One region of the Quadrisphaera sp. DVD1 genome, then DNA from elsewhere that is predicted to be linked to it. Evidence: riboswitches for the same ligand, from Rfam matches in the RefSeq annotation. Region 1 holds a riboswitch; each other region holds the start of a gene.
The links. Region 1 has a riboswitch for S-adenosylmethionine ahead of AC5FZL_RS04535 (ABC transporter ATP-binding protein). Riboswitches for the same ligand answer to the same signal wherever they lie in the genome.

Region 1 (3,155 bases):
CCGCGGCCCGGTGCAGCACGGCGTGGCTGACCGACCCGAGGAGGAAGGACTCCAGCGCCCCGTGGCCGCGCGTGCCCACGACGAGCAGCCTCGCCCCGTCGGAGGCCTCGAGCAGCGCCGCCGCCGGGCTCGACCCGCGCAGCAGCCGCTGCTCGACCTCCAGGCCCGGGGCGGCGTGGCGGACGACGTCGACGGCGTCGGAGAGCAGCTGGCGCCCGACCCGGGCCAGCTGCTCGCGCCCCGCGGACAGCGCGGGCTCGGCGTACACCGCGGGTCGCCCGGCGAGCGGGCGGCACGCGTGCACCACCGTCAGCGGCTCGCCCTGCAGCGCCGCCTCCGCCGCGGCCACCTCCAGCGCGGCCCGGGAGGCGGTCGACCCGTCGACGCCCACGACGACGCCGCGGGCCCCGGCCGGCTCAGGGCGGCGCGCCACGACGACGGGGCAGGGCGCGTGGGCGGCGACCGAGAGGCTGGTCGAGCCGAGCAGCAGCCCCGCGAGGTCGCCGCGCCCGCGCGAGCCCACGACGAGCAGCGACTGCGGCCCCACCTCGTCCAGCAGCGCCCGCCGCGGTGCGTCGTCGGCCAGCCGCCCGCTCACCTCCACGTCGGGCGCGAGCGCACGGACGGCGTCCTCGGCCTCGGCCAGCGCCTCGCGGGCCGCGCGCTCGACCGCCCGCACGAGCTCGCCCTCCAGCGCGGCGTCGTCGCCGGTGAAGGTCGGGTAGCGCATCGCGTGCACCACCCGCACCGGCCAGCCGCGGCGCTGCGCGCAGCGAGCCCCCCACGCCAGCGCGCACCGCGACGCCTCGCCCCCGTCGGCTCCGATGACCACGGTGCGACCGGCCCTGGGCCGGGTCCTGTCCATGACGGCGCTCCTGCGGCCCGGGAGGAGACCGCCCCGGCGCCGGGCCAGGCGCCGCAGCGGCGCGGTGCCCCTCCATGGTCCTCCCGCGCCCACCGCGTGAGAAGCCCCCGCGGCCGTCAGCCGAGGCCGTGGCGGCGGGCCCAGACCTCCAGCGGCTCGGCCTCCGGGCGCGGCCCGGTGGGGCGGGGCAGCAGCGGCCCGGCGGGCGGGGTCGGCGACGAGGACCTCGTCTCGGCCTCGCGCACGAGCATCTCGACGAGGTCCGCGACCAGCTTCTCGGTCTCGGTGTCCACGGGACCACCGTGGACGCCGGGCGGGGGCCGCGTCCACCGCAGCCGCACCCAATCAGGGGACGCCGTCCGCCCGCCGCGCCGATACCGTCCACGGCGTGAGCACGAGCGGCGGTGAGGGCGAGCGGCAGCAGCCGCCCCCGGCGACGTCCAGCCGCGCCCGCGACCTCAGCCGGGCCCGCAGGCCGCGCCCGAAGGCGCCGGAGACGGGACGCCGCCACCACATCGGCGACGCCCCCGCCGTGATGAGCGTGCTGCGCCCGGACGGCAGCGTGGGCACGACGCGCACGTCACCGGTCCAGCTCGCCGACCGCAACGACGCCCAGCTCGCGCGCCTCGGCGAGGAGCTGGCGCGCGACATGGCCCGGGCCGCGGCGGCGATGGCGTTCGAGGAGGCCGCCCACCTGCGCGACGAGGTCGCCGCGGTCCGCGCCGAGCAGGAGCGCCGTCTCACAGGGCGAGACGGCACGTCCACCACCTGACACGTTGCGGTTGACACCCGGGCCGCTGCTCGGGTTCACTGGCGCCGACCATCCAGAGCGGCCGAGAGACCTGGCTCAGCGACGCCGCAGCAACCACCCCTCGGGGAAGGTGCTACCGCCAGGACCGATGGAGGAACACCGTGCTCCGCTGCGTCGTCATCCGGCTCACCCGCCGCGCCCACGTCGATCTGCACCGCACCGCCAGCGGCCTCTGCCCGCGCTGAGGGCCCCACCCTCCCCTCCCACGGCCTCCGCCGTGGTCGACCCAGCGCGCCCCGTCCAGGAGCAGACCGTGAGCACCACCGTGAGCAACCCCGTGACCCACCCCGTCACCCACCCCCCGACCGGCAGCCCGACCAGCACCGCCGTCGACGCGCCCCGCCCCGGGTCCGCCGTCGGCGTGGCGCTGCGCGGGGTCACCCGCGCCTTCGGCCAGCACGTCGTCCTGGCCGACGTCGACCTCGACGTCGCGCCGGGCGAGATCGTCGCCCTGCTCGGCCCCTCGGGCTGCGGCAAGTCGACGCTGCTGCGCGCCGTCGCGGGCCTCGACGCCCCCACCGCCGGCCAGGTGCTGCTCGACGGCTCGGCCGTGGCCGGCCTCGACGGCCGCTGCGCGGTCGCCTTCCAGGAGCCGCGGCTGCTGCCCTGGCGCTCGCTGTCCGGCAACGTCGCCCTGGGGCTTCCCCGCGGCACGGCGAAGCCCGCCGGTCGCCAGCGCGTGGCCGAGCTGCTCGACCAGGTGGGCCTGTCGGCGTTCGCCGGGCACCGCCCGCGCAGCGTGTCCGGCGGCATGGCCCAGCGGGCCGCGCTGGCCCGCGCCCTGGCCCGCCGCCCCGGCGTCCTCGTCCTGGACGAGCCGTTCGCCGCGCTCGACGCCCTGACCCGGCTGCGCATGCAGGACCTCCTCCTCGAGCTCCTGGCCGCGACGCCGACCACGGTGCTGCTCGTCACCCACGACGTCGACGAGGCCCTGCACCTGGCCGACCGGGTCGTCGTCCTGGGCCCCGACCCCGCGGCGCCGGGCGCCGGCGCCGGGGTCCGGTCGGTCACCACCGTGCCGGTCGCGCGCCCCCGCGACCGGGGCGACGCGCGCCTGGCCGAGCTCCGCGCCGACCTGCTCGAGCAGCTCGGCGTCGCCCGCAGCTGAGGCCCGCCGGCCTCCTGCTCCCCGCAGCTCCCGGCGCGCCCGCGGCGCGCCGTCCCCGACCCCTGCCCCACCCCAGCCGAAGGACCGCCCGATGAAGCTCCGCCCCGCCGCCCTCGCCCTCCCCCTGGCCGTCCTCCTCCTGTCCAGCTGCGTCGCGGGCGAGGACGCCTCCGGCGACGCCCCGGCCTCCGGCGGGGGCGACGACGCCGCCGCGACCGCCTCGGCGGACACCCTCGACATCGACTTCGCCACGTACAACCCGCTGAGCCTCGTCATCAAGGACCAGGGCTGGCTGGAGGCCGAGCTCCAGCCGCTGGGCGTGACGGTCAACTGGGTGCAGTCGGCCGGCAGCAACAAGGCCAACGAGTTCC
Region 2 (3,155 bases), on a different contig from region 1:
CGGGCCCAGCGGCTCCAGGCCCGCGGCCGCGGCGCCCCGGCTGGTGACCACGGCGGTGGTCCGCTCCTCCGCCCGCGCCAGCCTCTCCACGGGCGCGTTCGGCGCTCCGCCAGCGCGCAGCGCGGCAGCCACGTCGACCACGCCGAGCGGCGGCTCGTCGGGCACGAGCAGCGGCGCGTAGCCGGCCTCGGTGGCCACGAACCGCCCGTCCGGCTGCTCGGTGAGCCCGAAGCGCACGAGCAGCCCCTCGCGCAGCGGCTCTCCGGCCGTGGCGTGGTGGGCGAGGAGGTTGCCCAGGCCGTAGGCGACCCACTCGTCGCCGATCCGCTCCACGGGCTGCACGACGTGCGCGTGGTGGCCCAGGAGCAGGTCGACGTCGGGCGAGGCGAGCAGCCTGGGCGCCACGTCGAGCTGCTGCGCGGTCGGCTCCGGCTGGTACTCCGAGCCCCAGTGCAGCGCGACCACGACGACCTCGGCGCCCTGGGCGCGTGCGGCCGCGGCCTCGCGCAGCACCGCGTCCTCGTCGAGGAGGTCCCCGCGCCAGGCCTCGCCCCCCGGCGCCGGGACGCCGTTGAACCCGTAGGTGAAGGCCAGGAGCGCCACCGCCACCGGGCCCCGCGCGGTCTCGACCCGGAGGACGGTCGGACGGCCGGCCTCCTCGGGCGTGCGCGCGGTGCCGGCGTGCGCCAGCCCGGCCGCGTCGAGGGCGTCGAGGGTCCGGTCCACCCCGGCGGCTCCGGCGTCGAAGCTGTGGTTGGACGCCGTCGTGCAGGCGTCGTACCCGGCCGCCGCGAGCGCGGGGACCACCTGCGGCGGGGCGGCGAACGACGGGTAGCCGCGGTACGGGCCCTCGGCGGGGGCCAGGGGCGTCTCGAGGTGGCAGATCGCGAGGTCGGCGCCGGCCACCCGGGGCCGCACGGCCGCCAGCTGGGGCGCGAAGTCGAGCCCGCCGTCGGCGCCGTCCCCGCCGTCCCCGCCGTCTGCGCGGGCCTGCTCCCACAGCGCCGGGTGCAGCAGGACGTCACCGGTGGCCACGAGCGAGAGCGTCCGCGGTTCCGGGGCGCTCGGCTCCGCTGCCGAGGGCGCGGAGGCGCTGGGGCCCGCTGGCGCGCCGTCCGGCCCGCCGGAGCAGCCGGCCAGGAGGACGGCGCCGAGCAGCAGCCCGGCGCCCCGGCGGCGGCTCAGGAGACCTCGCGCAGCGCCCCGGTGCGCACGTCGTAGACGAAGCCGCGCACGGAGTCCTTGTGCGGGATGGACGGGTCGGCCTGGATCCGGGCGATGCTCTGCCGCACGTCGGCGTCGAGGTCGGTGAAGGCCTCGGCCGCCCAGGCGGGCTTGACGCCGGTCTCCGCCTCGATCGAGCGGCGGAACTCGTCGTCGGTGAAGGTGAGCATCCCGCAGTCCGTGTGGTGGATCAGCACGACCTCGGTCGTGGCGAGCAGGCGCTGGCTGATCGCGAGGGAGCGCAGCTCGTCGGCGGTGATGACGCCGCCGGCGTTGCGGATGACGTGCGCGTCGCCCTCGGCGAGGCCGAGCAGTCCGTAGACGTTCAGGCGCGCGTCCATGCACGCGACGACGGCCACGTGCCTGGCCGGGGGCAGCGGCAGGTCGCCCTGGTCGAAGGACGCGGCGTAGCGCTGGGCGTTGGCGAGGAGCTCGTCGGTGGCGGACATGCGGAGCCTTCCGGAGGTGGGGCGGGAGGCCGAGGCTCGCCGCGCGCCGAGTGCGTGTCAACCCTGCGCGCCTCGTCGAGGAATTCCCGTCCCCGCGCGTCGCTTGACGCCGCCCCGCATTTCCCCATAACGTTCCCCTCGCCCATCCAGAGCGACTGAGAGACCTGGCTCGCCGACGTCGCAGCAACCACCCCTCGGGGAAGGTGCTACCGCCAGGACCGATGGAGGAACACCATGCTCCGCAGCACCCCGGCGCCCTCGCGCGCCGCCGGCACCTTCCTGGTGAGCAGGCGCCACGTCGACCTGTCGATGCAGGCCAGCGCCATGTGTCGGGCCTGACCGCCCCACATCCCCCGGTCACTCCCCGGCGCTGAGCGCGCTCGCGCGGCGCCATCCCACCAGAACCCCAGGAGCACGTGTGCCCACCCCCGTGGGTGTCTCCGTCGACCTCCGAAGCGCTTTCCGTCCTGCATCCTCCAGCGTCTGGGTGCTCACGACCGCGCATTCTTCGGAGCCCGTCGGATTCACCGCCATCTCTGTCGTGTCCGTTTCTCTGGAACCCCCTTTCGTGTCGTTCAACATCTCGAAGACCTCCTCGTCCCTGAGGGCCTTCTTCGAGTCGCGGACGTTCGCGGCGCACCTGCTCGCCGACGACCAGGAGCACGTCGCCCGCACCTTCTCCGGCCCCGCCGCGCAGCGCTTCTCCGGCGCCGCCGCGTGGTCCTGGGACGAGCGCGGCCTGCCCGACCTGGCTGGGGCGGTGGCCCGCCTCAGCGGCCGCATCCCCTCCTTCGTCGACGTCGGCGACAGCCTCATCGCCCTCGGCCAGGTCACCGCGGTCACCTCCACCGACCGCATCCCCCTGGTCCACCGCGACCGCACCTACGCCCCAGCCGCCGTCCCCGTCGGCGCCTGAGACCCCACCCCCCAGCACCACCTCGTCTGCGCGCCGCCCGGCGCGCGGACGCCCCCTGCCCTCTTCCGCCCGACCCGCCCCTGGAGGCACCCCGTGAGCACCCCGCACCGCCGACGACCCAGCACCGCCCTCGCCGCCACCGGCCTGACCGCGCTCGGCGCGCTGTCCCTCTCCGCGTGCGGCCTCGCCGGCGGCGACGCCTCTGCCGAGGCCGGCACCGAGGACCGCTCCATCTCGATCATCGCCACCGACACCCCGGCCTACTCCGAGCCGCTGGAGCTCGCCAGCGACCGGCTGGAGGAGGAGGGCTACGACGTGGAGATCACCTACGTCACCGACATCGTCCAGCCCAACCACGCCGTCTCGCGCGGGGAGGCCGACTACAACTTCTTCCAGCACGGCGCCTACCTGCAGTCCTTCAACCGCGACAACGGCACCGACGTCGTGCCGCTGTTCTACGCGGTCGGCTCGCCGGCCGGCGTGTACTCCACGAAGGTCGACTCGGTCGAGGAGCTGCCCGACGGCGCGCGCATCGCCATCCCGGCCGACCCGGCGAACAACGGGCG
Region 3 (3,155 bases), on a different contig from region 1:
CTTCTCGCTGGTGCGCGCGCTGCGGGCCGACCCCCTCACCCGCGCCGTGCCGATCATCGTCCTGTCCGCCCGGGCCGGCCAGGACGCCTCGGTGGAGGGGCTGGAGGTCGGCGCCGACGACTACCTCGTCAAGCCGTTCTCGGCGCGCGAGCTCGTGGCCCGCGTGCGGGCCGCCCTGGAACTGGCCGCCCTGCGCTCCCAGCACGCCCGGCAGCTGGCCGGCCTCGCCGACGTCGCGGGGCTGCTGCTCGACGGCGGGGACGTCGTCGAGGCCGTGCGCCGCGCCACCGAGCAGGCCCGCCGCCTCCTCGACGCTCTGCACGCCCGCGCCGTGCTGGAGACCGGCGGCGACCCGCAGGTGGTCACCGCCGGGGCGGAGCCGTCGGGCACCGGCGGTGAGCTGGTCGTGGAGATCGCCACCCGCTCCGGGCGGCGCCTGGGCGAGCTCGTCGTCGCCGACCACCCCGGCCGGCGCACCACGGGCGAGGACCTGGCGCTGCTGGCACCGGTCGCCCGAATCATCGCGGTGCTGCTGCAGGACCGGGGCGAGGGCCACGTGCCGGTGCCCGCGGAGGCCGCCTCGAGCCTGGTCCCGGCGGCGGCCGAGGGCGCCCCGGCCACCGTGGTCGCGCCCTCGCCGAGCGCGCCCGCGCCCGCGGAGGAGCCCCGCCCGGGCCACCGGTGGCCGCTCGCGCACGCCGCCAGCTACCCCGCGGAGCCCGCCGCGGTCTCGCGGGTGCGCCGCCACCTGCGCGCGGTGATGGCCGAGGCCGCCCTGGACGACGCCATCGCCTTCCCACTGCTGGTGGCCGTCAGCGAGGGCGTGACCAACGCGATCGAGCACGCCCAGGACCCGACCCGGCCGGTGGTCGACGTGGCCATCGACGTCGAGGAGCACGAGCTGACGATCACCATCCGCGACCACGGCACCTGGCGGCCCCGCACCCCGAGCATGGACCGCGGCCACGGGTCGGCGCTCATGGCCGCGGCGGGGCAGGTGACCGTGGTGCCCGGGCCCGACGGCACCACGGTGACCCTGCGGCGGCGCCTGGACGGCCGCGCGTGACCGTCGCCGCGGTGCGGGCGGCCACGGGGGAGGGCTCGACCGGGCTGACCGGGCTGTCCGGCTGGGTGGCGGACGTCATGGCGGCGCTGGGTGCTCCCGGCGTCGGCCTCATGACGCTGCTGGAGACGGTCTTCCCGCCGATCCCCAGCGAGGTGGTCCTGCCGCTCGGCGGCTTCCTGGCCCAGCAGGGCCGGATGGGCCTCGTCGCCGTGCTCGTGGCCGCCACGCTCGGCTCGGTCCTCGGGGCGCTGCTGCTCTACGGCGTCGCCCGCCGGATCGGCCAGCGCCGCGCGGTGGCCCTGCTCGCCAGGATGCCGCTCGTGGACGCCGAGGACGCCGACGCCGCGACCGCCTGGTTCGTCCGGCACGGCCGGTCGGCGGTGTTCTTCGGGCGCCTGGTCCCCGGCGTCCGCAGCCTCATCTCGCTGCCCGCCGGGGCCGCGCAGATGCCGGTGGGCAGCTTCCTCCTCTACACGACCGCCGGCAGCCTCCTGTGGAACGCGCTGCTCATCGGCGCCGGCTACGCCCTCGGCACCCAGTGGGAGGCCGTGGAGGGGTACGCGGGGCTCCTCGACCGCGTCGTCATCGCCGCCGTGGTGGCGGTCGTCGCCTGGCTCGTCGTGCGCCGGGTCCGCAAGCACCGCGCCGCGCGCGGCGGGTCGTCCCCGGCCGGCTGAGCCTCCGGCCGCGGCACGGGTGCTCGCGGCGGTCCTGGTGCCGCAGCGGCGTCAGCCGCTACTGTGCGTCGCACGCCATCCAGAGCGGCTGAGAGACCTGGCTCGTCGACGCCGCAGCAACCCCCCGCCACCGCGGGCGCGGGTGCTACCGCCAGGACCGATGGAGGAGCCGTGAGCACTGCCGTGATCCCTGCCGCCCAGCCCGACCCGCCGCCCGCCGTCGCCCCGCCGGTGCGCCTCCTGGTGGGCCTGGCCCACGACCTCGCGGCGGCCAGCGCCCGCTGGGAGCCGCTGCTGCGCTTCGACGCCGAGCGGCGCTTCTCGACCCGGCTGCCCGGACCCGAGGGCGTGGAGGTGTGGCTGGCGACGTGGCTGCCCGGCCAGCGCAGCGACCTCCACGACCACGGCCGGACGGCGGCGGCCCTGACCGTCGTGCGCGGCGCCCTGCTGGAGCACCGGGTGGCGGCCGGGCAGGACCTGGCCCCGCTGGAGCTGGGCCCCGGCGCGGTGGCCGTGCTCGCGCCCGGCGTCCTGCACCGCGTCGCCAACGCGGGGACGGTGCCGGCCGTGAGCATCCACGTGCGGACCACCGCGCGGGCCCCGCTGCCCTGAGCCGCGGCGCGCGACGGGACGCGCCAGGACGCGCCTGGACGCGACGGGGCGCGGAGGTCAAGGTGCGGCCCCGGCGTGCCGAGGGGAACCGGGTGACCGGACCGAGTCCCGCCCCCGCCCCCGCCCCCCAGGCCGGCCCCGTGCCGCCGGAGGTGCTCGCCGGCGTGCTGGCCGCCGTCCCCACGGGCGTCTGCGTGGTCGACGCCCGCGCGCCGGGCCTGCCGCTCGTGCACGTCAACCCGGCCTGGGAGCGCCTCACCGGCGTCCGGGCCGAGGACGCGCTCGGCCGCGGCCCGGGGTTCCTCCAGTGCGCGGAGACCGACCCGGCGGCGGTCCGCGCGCTCGGCGAGGCGGTGCGCGCCGGGCGCCCGACCCGCGCCGTGCTGCTCAACGCGCGCCCGGACGGCAGCCGCTGGTGGAACGAGCTGAACCTGGCGCCGGTCCACGACGCGGACGGCGTCCTCACGCACCTGCTCGGCTTCAGCACCGACGCCACCGCGCGCGTGGAGGCCGAGGTGCGGCTGTCGCGGCTGGCCACCGGGCCGCTGGAGGACCTCCCGCACCGCGGCCGCCTCGTGGAGTCGCTCGAGCGCGAGCTCGCCACCCCCGGGGGGCCCGAGCGCACGGCGGTGCTCTTCTGCGACGTCTCCGGGTGGGCCGCCCGCAGCGGGCGCACCACGCTCGGCGGGTCGGTCCTCACCGCGGTCGCCGCGCGCCTGCGCGCCGCGCTGCGCCGCAGCGACCTGCTGGTCCACTGCGGCGGCGGCCTCTTCCTGGCCCTGCTGTGCGACCTGCCGGCC

Region 2: linked by a shared signal. The riboswitch ahead of AC5FZL_RS09385 (flavin reductase family protein) and the one ahead of AC5FZL_RS04535 (ABC transporter ATP-binding protein) in region 1 are both predicted to bind S-adenosylmethionine.
Region 3: linked by a shared signal. The riboswitch ahead of AC5FZL_RS14245 (cysteine dioxygenase) and the one ahead of AC5FZL_RS04535 (ABC transporter ATP-binding protein) in region 1 are both predicted to bind S-adenosylmethionine.

Annotation. Positions count from the first base shown of each region.
Region 1 covers NZ_JBZYWI010000024.1:1,575-4,729, forward strand. The annotation lists gene AC5FZL_RS04520 (universal stress protein) at 1-865, opposite strand, end outside; gene AC5FZL_RS04525 (hypothetical protein) at 982-1,158, opposite strand; gene AC5FZL_RS04530 (UvrB/UvrC motif-containing protein) at 1,254-1,637, shown strand; SAM riboswitch class I at 1,683-1,771, shown strand; gene AC5FZL_RS04535 (ABC transporter ATP-binding protein) at 1,930-2,784, shown strand; gene AC5FZL_RS04540 (aliphatic sulfonate ABC transporter substrate-binding protein) at 2,876-3,155, shown strand, end outside.
Region 2 covers NZ_JBZYWI010000066.1:1,425-4,579, forward strand. The annotation lists gene AC5FZL_RS09375 (CapA family protein) at 1-1,035, opposite strand, end outside; gene AC5FZL_RS09380 (beta-class carbonic anhydrase) at 1,182-1,673, opposite strand; SAM riboswitch class I at 1,813-1,901, shown strand; gene AC5FZL_RS09385 (flavin reductase family protein) at 2,104-2,589, shown strand; gene AC5FZL_RS09390 (MetQ/NlpA family ABC transporter substrate-binding protein) at 2,683-3,155, shown strand, end outside.
Region 3 covers NZ_JBZYWI010000154.1:1,731-4,885, reverse strand. The annotation lists gene AC5FZL_RS14255 (ATP-binding protein) at 1-1,066, shown strand, start outside; gene AC5FZL_RS14250 (DedA family protein) at 1,063-1,743, shown strand; SAM riboswitch class I at 1,816-1,910, shown strand; gene AC5FZL_RS14245 (cysteine dioxygenase) at 1,915-2,355, shown strand; gene AC5FZL_RS14240 (PAS domain-containing protein) at 2,448-3,155, shown strand, end outside.